3 regions of the Pantoea anthophila genome follow, and region 1 is predicted to be linked to each of the others. Evidence: predicted binding sites of a transcription regulator. Region 1 holds the regulator's gene; each other region holds the start of a gene.
The links. The regulator LexA, encoded in region 1, represses DNA repair genes until DNA is damaged. The targets are predictions, from matches to a motif close to TNCTGTATGTACATACAGNA.
Positions count from the first base shown of each region.

Region 1 (3,261 bases):
CCAGTGCCTGCGCCAGATGAGCCACAGTGAGAGGCCGCGCAGCGCCAGGAAAACCGTTACCGCTAGCCATAAACCGTGATTGCCCAGCACCGGCACGCTCAGCAGCGTCAGAAAATAGCCTGCGGCTGCCACTACCATGCTGTTACGCATCTCACGTCCGCGCGTTGCGCCGATAAACATCCCATCCAGCAGATAACACCAGACGCCGATCAGCGGCATGATCACCTGCCAGACCAGATAGCGGTCGGCCGCCTGCTGCACTGTCTGCAGAGAGGTCAGCAGCATCACGATTTGCGGGCCGGTAAAGGCATAAACCAGCGAGAAGAAGAGCGCCACCGCCGCCGCCTGTCGGCAGGCAGAGTGCCAGACGCGCAGCAGTTTGCTGCCATCTTTTGCGCCATGCGCTTCGCCTGCAAACGCTTCGACGGCATAGGCAAAACCATCGAGCGCGTAGGCGGTAAAGGTAATGAACATCAGTAATACGGCATTCACCGCGACCACCTCCGGCCCCAGCCTGGCGCCCAGCACGGTCAGCGAGGCGAAACAGAGCTGCAGCATAAGAGAGCGCAGCATAATGTCCCGGTTGAGGCGCAGCAGCCGGGCGCTGTCACCGCGCCAGCTCTGTTTCAGCAGGCTGAACGGAATGCCGCGCAGCTTCAGAACCCGCCAGACCATCATGCCACCGACGCCCAGCGTGATATATTCCGCCAGTGCCGTGGCGGTGGCTGCCCCCGCAACGCCCCAGTGCAGCCCCATGACCAGCCAGAGGTCGAGCACGATATTCACCAGGTTCCCCACCACCAGCAGGATCACCGGCGCACGCGCATACTGCACGCCCAGCAGCCAGCCCAGAATCACCAGGTTCGCCAGCGTGGCAGGCGCACTGAGCCAGCGGATCTGAATAAACAGTCCGGCCTGTGCCAGTACCAGAGGATCGCCGCCAACCAGATGGGTGGCCAGCTGAATAATGGGGTAACGCAGCGCGACAAACAGCAGACCTGCCAGCAACGCCATGATCAGCGGCTGGACCAGGGCGCGTGCCAGCGCCGCTTTGTCGCCTGCCCCGAAGGCCTGTGCCGTCAGGCCCGTGGTGCTCATGCGAAGGAAAAGCAGCAGCATAAAGAGGAAGCTGGTGACGGTCGTCCCGACCGCGACCCCGCCAAGATAGACGGGGCTGTCGAGATGACCAATCACTGCCGTATCGACCACGCCCAGTAAGGGAACGGTGATATTTGACAGGATCATGGGCAGCGCGAGCCGCCAGAGATTTTTATCGGTTGCCGTGATAAAGCGCATTCGCCATTCCGTGCTCAGTGTCGCTGCGCAGAGGCGGCAGCGACAAAATCAGGGCAGACAGAATAGCACCAGAAAAGGCGAATGCACGCAGGCGTCAGAATCAGAGCCATTCGCCGTTGCGTACGACACCCACGGCCAGACCTTCCACGGTCAGCGACTGGGCGCGCGTATCGACAACAATCGGGTCGAAGTCGCTGTTTTCAGGCAGCAGATGCACGATAGCACCCTGCTTTTTCCAGCGTTTCACCGTCACTTCATCGTCAATGCGGGCCACCACGACCTGGCCATTGCGCACATCCTGCGTTTTATGCACCGCGAGCAGGTCGCCGTCCATAATCCCGATATCTTTCATCGACATTCCGCTGACGCGCAGCAGGAAATCCGCCGAAGGTTTGAACAGGCCCGGATCGACTTTGTAATGCGTCTCGATATGTTCCTGCGCCATGATGGGCTCACCGGCAGCAACCCGGCCAATCAGCGGTATGCCTTCTGAGGCTTCTTCTTCCATTAACAGACGGATGCCGCGCGATGCGCCGGAGACAATCTCAATGACGCCTTTGCGCGCCAGCGCTTTCAGATGCTCTTCTGCCGCGTTTGGCGAACGGAAACCCAGCTGCGCGGCAATCTCGGCACGCGTAGGCGGCATGCCTGTTGAAGTAATATGGTCGCGAATCAGGTCATAGACCTGCTGCTGCCTGCTGGTTAATGCTTTCATCCCGCCCCCTGGTTGTTTATACAGTCGCTGTGAGTATATACAGGTATTGGCGAAATGAAAACCGATTGTCAGGGAAAACGCGGCCTGAGCCGCGTTATGGAAGGTTTATCGCAAATGTGTCCAGAGCAGCGCGATCCAGACAAACAGGGCCAGTAAGATAGCCAGCAGTACCGCTGCCGAACCCATATCTTTTGCCCGGCCCGCCAGCGGATGATGCTCCTGCCCGATGCGATCGACCACCGCTTCAATGGCGCTATTGAGGATTTCGACGATGACCACCAGCACCACCGACCCAATCATAAGGATGCGCGAGATCACATCAACGTCCAGCCAGCACGCGATAATGATCGCCGCCAGCGCAGCCAGGGCTTCCTGACGAAACGCCGCTTCATGTTGCCACGCGGCACGCAGCCCCTGCCAGGAGTAACCGGCGGCTTTTACTATTCTGATAAGTCCGGTGGCATTATTTGCCATGTGTGGGAACCCTTTTATCGGATTGACGTCAATGTCTGGGCTGCGTGCATTTGGCACCACCACAGATCTTCGCTGCACTTTCTGGTATGCTTGCGGCGCTTTGCTAACAAGAGGCTTCATGTTGTCTATGTCAGGTTGGCGTAAACTTTATTATAAATTGCTTAATTTACCACTCTCGTTTCTGGTAAAGAGTAAGGCCATTCCGGCCGATCCCGTGTCTGAACATGGTCTGGATCCGACCCGACCTATTATGTATGTTTTGCCTTACGATTCGAAGGCTGACTTACTGACTTTGCGCGCGCAGTGTCTGCGGCATCATCTGCCCGATCCGCTCTCTCCACTGGAGATTGATGGTTCCCTGCTGCCTCGCCACGTCTTTATCCACGATGGCCCGCGCGTCTTCCCCTATTTTGTACCCAGCGTGGAATCGGTGAAAATTTTCCACGATTACCTGGACCTGCATCGCAATAATCCCACGCTGGATATTCAGATGCTGCCCGTCACCGTGATGTTTGGCCGCGCACCGGGACGTGAAGTCCAGGGCGAAGCCACACCACACCTGCGGGTGCTGAACGGCGTGCAGAAGTTCTTTGCGGTCATCTGGCATGGGCGCGACAGCTTTGTCCGCTTCTCGCCGACCGTGTCGCTGCGGCGTATGGCCACGGAACATGGGACAGATAAGTCGATCGCGCAGAAGCTGGCCCGCGTCGCGCGTATCCATTTTGCCCGTCAGCGGCTGGCTGCGATTGGCCCGCGTTTACCGGCCCGTCAGGATC
Region 1 covers NZ_CP110473.1:3,654,810-3,658,070, forward strand. Annotated here, with positions in the region: gene dinF (MATE family efflux transporter DinF) at 1-1,296, opposite strand, end outside; gene lexA (transcriptional repressor LexA) at 1,397-2,011, opposite strand; gene OJ965_RS19570 (diacylglycerol kinase) at 2,117-2,485, opposite strand; gene plsB (glycerol-3-phosphate 1-O-acyltransferase PlsB) at 2,613-3,261, shown strand, end outside.

Region 2 (3,261 bases), 1.0 Mb from region 1:
GCGTGCTGTGGGGAATACGATGATAGTGCATTGCCAGCTTCCTTTTCTTTATCGGGAATAGAGCGAATGGAATGTTGTGTCCTGAGGGACTATAGCGCGAGCCATGGCGGGGAAGGAAGGGGGAAAAATCGGGGAAATCATCTGCCAGCGCAGAATGGGTGGCAGATGATTAAATCAGGCACTTAACGTTCAATGATCGTTGAAACCTCATCGCTGTTAATCTGCACTGCGTGACCTGACTGATCGGTGTATTCCACCAGGCCGGTCTCTTTATCAATGCTCGGCTTGCCTTCGGTCATAATCATGCGGCCATCTTTGGTCGCCATCACATAATCTGAACTGCATCCGCTTAATAACGCTGCGGTTATCACTACCGCTGCTAATCCTGCCAGCCCTTTCATCACGCCTTCCCCTCACAAATCGTCAAGTGCAAAAAGTGTAGTAATAAATGGTTTTGCCGGCAGGATTAATCGCAGAATTCTGAAAATATCCGGGCGAGCAGGCTCGCCCTTGACTTTATCAGGCGGGCTTTTTCTTACTGCGCATCAGGTTAAGGCACTCAACCGCCATTGAGAAGAACATGGCGAAATAGATGTAACCTTTTGGTACGTGGACCGCAAAACTCTCCAGAATCAGGGTAAAACCGACCAGAATTAGGAAAGAGAGGGCCAGCATTTTCACTGACGGATGGCGATCGACAAACTCACCGATAACCCGCGCCGCGAACATCATCAGCAGCACCGCGATCACGACTGCCGCCATCATAATGAAGAGATGATCGGAGAGGCCGATGGCGGTGATAACGGAGTCCAGGCTGAAAATAATGTCGAGCATCATGATCTGCACAATCGCGCCGAGGAAGGAGTGAACGCGGGTATTGTGTTCCCCTTCGCTGCCTTCAATCGTTTCATGGATCTCCATGCTCGATTTCCACAGCAGGAAAAGGCCACCGAACAGCAGGATCAGATCGCGCGCCGAGAAGGGGTGATCCAGCAGCGTAAACAGCGGATTAGTCAGACGGGCAACCCACGCGATTGAGGCCAGTAAGGCCAGACGCATCAGCATCGCGCCCATCAGGCCAATGCGACGGGCGCTGGCCTGCTGGTGTTTAGGCAGTTTCGCGACCACCAGTGACAGGAAAATGATGTTATCAATACCCAGCACCACCTCAAGGATGGTCAGGGTACCCAGCGCCAGCCAGGCGTTGGGATCGGAAATCCACTCAAACATACCGACATTCAATCCTAAACGAAAAGTAAACGGCGATTATACGCAATGGCTGCGCCGATCACCCACAAAATTGCGACATTTCCGCCAGGGCGGTGGAGTTCAGAGGAGAAAATGACGCGCCAGCAGGGGGCCGGTGAAACTTTTCTTCAGATAGAAACCGCGCGGCAGGGTCATGATCGGCTGGCCCTGATCGCCAATGCCCTCCGTCAGCGCTTTACTGTTGGCGGCCTTGGGTCGAATCTGCAGCCAGGCGCCATGCCGGGCGGTGATCTGCTCAACGCGACCCAGCACGATCATATCCATCAGCTCCTCCCAGTCCTGACGCAGCATCTCCTCCTCCTCTGCATCGGGGCTCCACAACAGCGGCGCGCCGACACGGCGATGCCGCAGTGGAATCTCACGCTCGCCCTCTACCGGGATCCATAACACCCGCGCCAGCTTGTGCCGCACGTGGCTGTTCGACCAGGTCACGCCGCTGTTACCGGTCAGGGGGGCGACGCAGACAAAGGTGGTTTCCAGCGGTTTGCCCTGTGCATCAATCGGAATAGTTTTCAGTTCGATACCCAGATGGGCAAAGTCCTGCTCCGCTTTGCTGCCTGCGCTGGCACCCAGATGCCACTCCAGCAGCATCCCGACCCAGCCTTTATCGCGTTTAAGATCGGCAGGCATGGGCAGCCCGGCGCGAGCGGCCAGCGTTTCCAGTGTTAATCCGGCTAACTCCTGCGCCCGGGCCAGCAGGCTGGCTTCATTTTCAGGCGGGCCTGGTGGGTGACTCATGTTGATAACTCTTGCTGGTTAAAATTTGAACAATAAAAAGAGGGTAACCTGTGCGGCTGAAATAAACCCTATCGGGCTTCGATAATAACATGATAGATCGTGCTTTTTTTAGTGGATCCGCATGATGTCACCCTCAGGCTGCCAGGGTTATCCCGGCTTACCCGCAACAATGAACAGGATCTCCAGCCCGGTTATCCACAGAAAAATGGGATAACCCCCTTCCCGATGCGGTACTGGTTCCATTTACAGCCTTGACTTTTCACGATCTGACCATAATTTCGTCGCTCTGGCCTAACCCTGAGCGATTCTCTGTGGATAAAAAGGGGTGTGGTGATATTTTAACCGATTGTCAGCGGGCGTGAATTTATCCGCCTGCCAGGAAACGCATTAACGTGGCGAACTTAAAGTTATTATTTTTTAAATCAAAGACATAAAATGCGGCCTCTTTTCAGCGGTTCAGAGTGCGCTGAAAAGGTTATTCAGTTAACTCCCGTGTTCTGCACAAAGCTATCCACAGAAAAGGTGAATAAGATCGATCATTTTTCTGATTACTGTTCATAACTTTACCATTTTCTGTGAGTTATCCCGACAGAGACGGCGCAACCCCCCATGAATCCAGTGGTTTACCGCCTGTAAGGAGTGTGAAACAATCAGCTTATTCAAATTTTGCTTTGAGGTAGTCCGGTGATCGATGATGATGGCTACCGCCCGAATGTTGGTATCGTAATCTGTAACCGGCAGGGACAAGTGTTATGGGCCAGGCGCTTTGGACAGCACTCCTGGCAATTTCCTCAGGGAGGCATCAATCCCGGTGAAACCGCAGAACAGGCGATGTATCGCGAACTGTTTGAAGAGGTCGGATTGCACCGGAAAGATGTCCGAATACTTGCCTCTACCCGTAACTGGCTGCGTTACAAGTTGCCAAAACGTTTGGTGCGTTGGGACACAAAGCCGGTATGTATCGGCCAGAAACAAAAGTGGTTTCTTCTGCAGTTAATGTGTAATGACGCGGATATCAATGTGCAGCACAGCAGCACGCCGGAGTTCGATGGCTGGCGCTGGGTCAGTTTCTGGTATCCGGTGCGTCAGGTTGTCTCCTTTAAACGCGACGTCTACCGCCGGGTGATGAAGGAATTCGCTGGCGTGGTGATGTCTATGCAGGAGAGTGCGGGGCAGCGAAACAATCCTGCCCATCGACGTAAGAGAGGATAGGCCACGCCCTTTATGCTCACTCAGTTGCGCGAAATTGTAGAA
Region 2 covers NZ_CP110473.1:792,085-795,345, forward strand. Annotated here, with positions in the region: gene OJ965_RS06325 (NADP(H)-dependent aldo-keto reductase) at 1-31, opposite strand, end outside; gene OJ965_RS06330 (YgdI/YgdR family lipoprotein) at 183-401, opposite strand; gene OJ965_RS06335 (TerC family protein) at 520-1,230, opposite strand; gene mutH (DNA mismatch repair endonuclease MutH) at 1,330-2,007, opposite strand; gene rppH (RNA pyrophosphohydrolase) at 2,692-3,219, shown strand; gene ptsP (phosphoenolpyruvate--protein phosphotransferase) at 3,232-3,261, shown strand, end outside.
Region 2: a site for LexA is predicted at 2,239-2,258, ahead of mutH (DNA mismatch repair endonuclease MutH). Genes of this name have one in related genera too.

Region 3 (3,261 bases), 940 kb from region 1:
GTGGCTTCAGCAAGCCATAACGACGCTGCCAGGCGCGCAGGGTGACTGGGTTTATGCCACAGCGCTCGGCGACGTCACCGATACTGTATAAGGTCATAAATGCCTCTTTCGATTGGTCTGAGTGCGATTACCATAACGAAGCCAGTTAAGTTGTACAATACATTTCGCAATGTACAACTTGACTGATACGCCTGTTTTCAGCTATATCTCATTTCAGAGAATATTTCCCTTATATGAGAAAATACCATGCCGGAGCTGAATACGGAGCAACGACTGGCGGTAAGGCTGGCAGAATTACGCCTGCAACGCGGCTGGTCACTGGATGAACTTTCTGTCGCCACCGGCATCAGTCGCGCGTCATTATCGCGCATTGAGCGAAGCGAGACCAGCCCTACTGCCGCATTGCTTAACCGGCTGTGTGCCGCCTACGGATTAACCATGTCTCGCCTGCTGAGTGAGGTTGAGGAGTCATCGAGTCTGCTGGTGCCTTATGATCAGCAACCGGTCTGGCATGACCCGTCCAGCGGTTTTATCCGCCGCAATGTGTCACCGCCCGCACTTCATTTTAGATGCGAACTGGTAGAGGGCAAATTACGGCCTGGTGCACGCATTGAATATGATGCGCCACCCATCCAGGGACTGGAGCAACATATCCTGCTTCAGGCAGGCGGCCTGACCGTATCGGTGGCCGAACAGCAGTGGACGCTTAAGCCCGGTGACTGTTTACGTTTTCACCTCACCGGTAAATCGGCTTTCGAGGCGCATCTGATCGAAGGCGCACACTATCTGCTGGCGGTGGCAAAACCATGATCGATTATCAGAGGCTTTCACCTGAACAGGCACAACAGGAGATCGATGGGCTGACGGCAGTGCTTCAGGCCTGCGTGGCCGATGGCGCCAGTGTCGGATTCGTGGATGCCGCCGATGTGGCGGTGATGACGCGCTTCTGGCAGCAGCGGGTAACCAGTCTGACCAGCGGGGAGAGCGAACTGCTGGTGGCGCGTCAGCACAACCGGATTGTGGCGACGGTGATCCTCAGTCGCAGCGCGATGCCGAATGGCCGCCATCGGGCCGACCTCAGCAAGCTGCTGGTGCATCCGCAGGCGCGGCGTCAGGGGATTGCCCGCGAACTGATGCAGCGCGCTGAGCAGCTGGCCCGCGGGCAGGGAAAAACGCTGCTGGTGCTGGATACCCGCAGCGGTGACGTTGCCAGCGATCTCTATCGTTCGCTGGGCTGGCAGGTGGCAGGGTCGATCCCCTTTTATGCCGAGTCTACAGCGGGCGTGCTGGATGCCACTACCTATATGTATAAGGTGCTGGCGTAGCCTGCTTCAGCGCCGGACGACCCGGCGCTGAACGCCTCCACGCTATCCGCTGAAATTTCCGACGGCGCACGAAAAATTCAGCACGAAAGCTGACGCCGCCGGGATACTGTGTAAAAATACAGGCCATTTTTTCGGTGTGGTAACGCAACTCATGGCCCTGACAGCCGCAGTAAAAAGCCAGATAGCGCAGTGGTATAAAGCGCTTTCGCAGCAGGTGCCTGATTTCATTCCGCGTGCGCCGCAGCGTCAGATGATCGCCGAAGTGGCAAAATGTCTGGCTGGTGACGATGCGCGCCACCTGGCGGTGGAAGCGCCGACCGGCGTGGGCAAAACGCTCTCCTATCTTATTCCCGGCATCGCGGCCAGCCGCGCCCAGGAAAAACGGCTGGTGATCAGCACCGCCAACGTGGCGCTGCAGGATCAGATCTTCACCAAAGATCTGCCGCTGCTCAAAAAAATCATTCCCGATCTGACTTTTACTGCCGCCTTTGGACGCAGACGCTATGTCTGTCCGCGCAATCTGGCCGCGCTGGCAGCCGATGACGATCAGCAGGGCGATCTGCTGCTCTATCTGGACGACGACGCCGTCAGCAGCACCAAAGAGGAGCAGACGCAGTGTGGCCGCCTGCAGAAGTCGCTGGATCGCTATCAGTGGGATGGCCTGCGCGATCACAGCGAGGAGAACGTCAGCGACAGCCTGTGGCAGCGGCTCTCCACCGACAAGGCGAGCTGCCTGGGCGCGCACTGCCGCTGGTATCGTGAATGCCCCTTTTTTGTCGCGCGCCGTGAGATTGAGCAGGTGGATGTGGTGGTGGCGAACCATGCGCTGGTGATGGCCGCGATGGAGAATGAGTCGGTACTGCCGCCCGCTAAAAACCTGATGCTGGTGCTGGATGAGGGGCATCATCTGCCGGAAGTGGCCCGCGATGCGCTGGAGATGAGCGCCGACATCACGCCGGGCTGGAGCAGCCTGCAGCTCGATCTCTTTATCCGGCTGGTCGACGGCATCATGACCCAGATGCGGCCGAAATCGCCGCCGCCGCTGGCAAACCCGGAAAGGCTGAAAGCGCACTGCGATGAGCTGCGCGAACTGCTTATGGTGACCGCCCAGGCGCTGAATCCGCTGCTGCCGCCCCATAACCAGCCTGGCGAATATCGCTTTGTACTGGGGGCGCTGCCGCAGGAGTTACTCGACCTCTGCGCCCGGCTGTTTAAACTCAGTGACGCGCTGCGCGGGCTGAGTGAAGGCCTGATCAATGCGCTGAGCGAGCAGACGGGCAAGGTCGACGTCGTGCGGCTGCACCGTAATCTGCTGCAGCTCAATCGCCAGTTTGGCTGGTTCGAATCGATCAGCAAACTGTGGCGGCTGGCGGCAATGGAGAAAGCCTCCGGCGCGCCGGTTTCAAAATGGATCACCCGCGAGCTGCGCGAAGGGCAGGCGCACCTGCTGTTTCACTGCGCCGGTATCCGCGTCAGCGATCAGCTGGAGAAGATGCTGTGGCGCAAAATCCCGCATGTGGTGGTCACCTCCGCCACGCTGCGTTCGCTCAACAGCTTCAACCGCCTGCAGGAGATGTCGGGACTGAGCGAAAAAGCGGGCGACCGCTTTGTGGCGCTCGACTCCCCGTTCAACCACGTCGGGCAGGGCAAGCTGGTCATCCCGCAGATGCGCTATGAACCCCTGATGTCGCATGAGGCGGAGCATATCGCCGAGATGGCCGGTTTCTTCCGCCAGCAGATGAAAGAGAAAAAGCACAAAGGGGTGCTGGTGCTGTTTGCCAGCAACCGGGCGATGCAGCAGTTTGTCACCTCGCTGCCCGATCTGCGGCTGTCGATGCTGGTACAGGGCGATCAGCCGCGCAGCCGCCTGGTCGATCTGCACCGGCAGCGGGTTGCTAAAGGCGAAACCAGTATTCTGATTGGCCTGCAATCCTTC
Region 3 covers NZ_CP110473.1:2,713,850-2,717,110, reverse strand. Annotated here, with positions in the region: gene OJ965_RS15160 (MerR family transcriptional regulator) at 1-97, opposite strand, end outside; gene OJ965_RS15155 (helix-turn-helix transcriptional regulator) at 247-810, shown strand; gene OJ965_RS15150 (GNAT family N-acetyltransferase) at 807-1,325, shown strand; gene dinG (ATP-dependent DNA helicase DinG) at 1,477-3,261, shown strand, end outside.
Region 3: a site for LexA is predicted at 1,430-1,449, ahead of dinG (ATP-dependent DNA helicase DinG). Genes of this name have one in related genera too.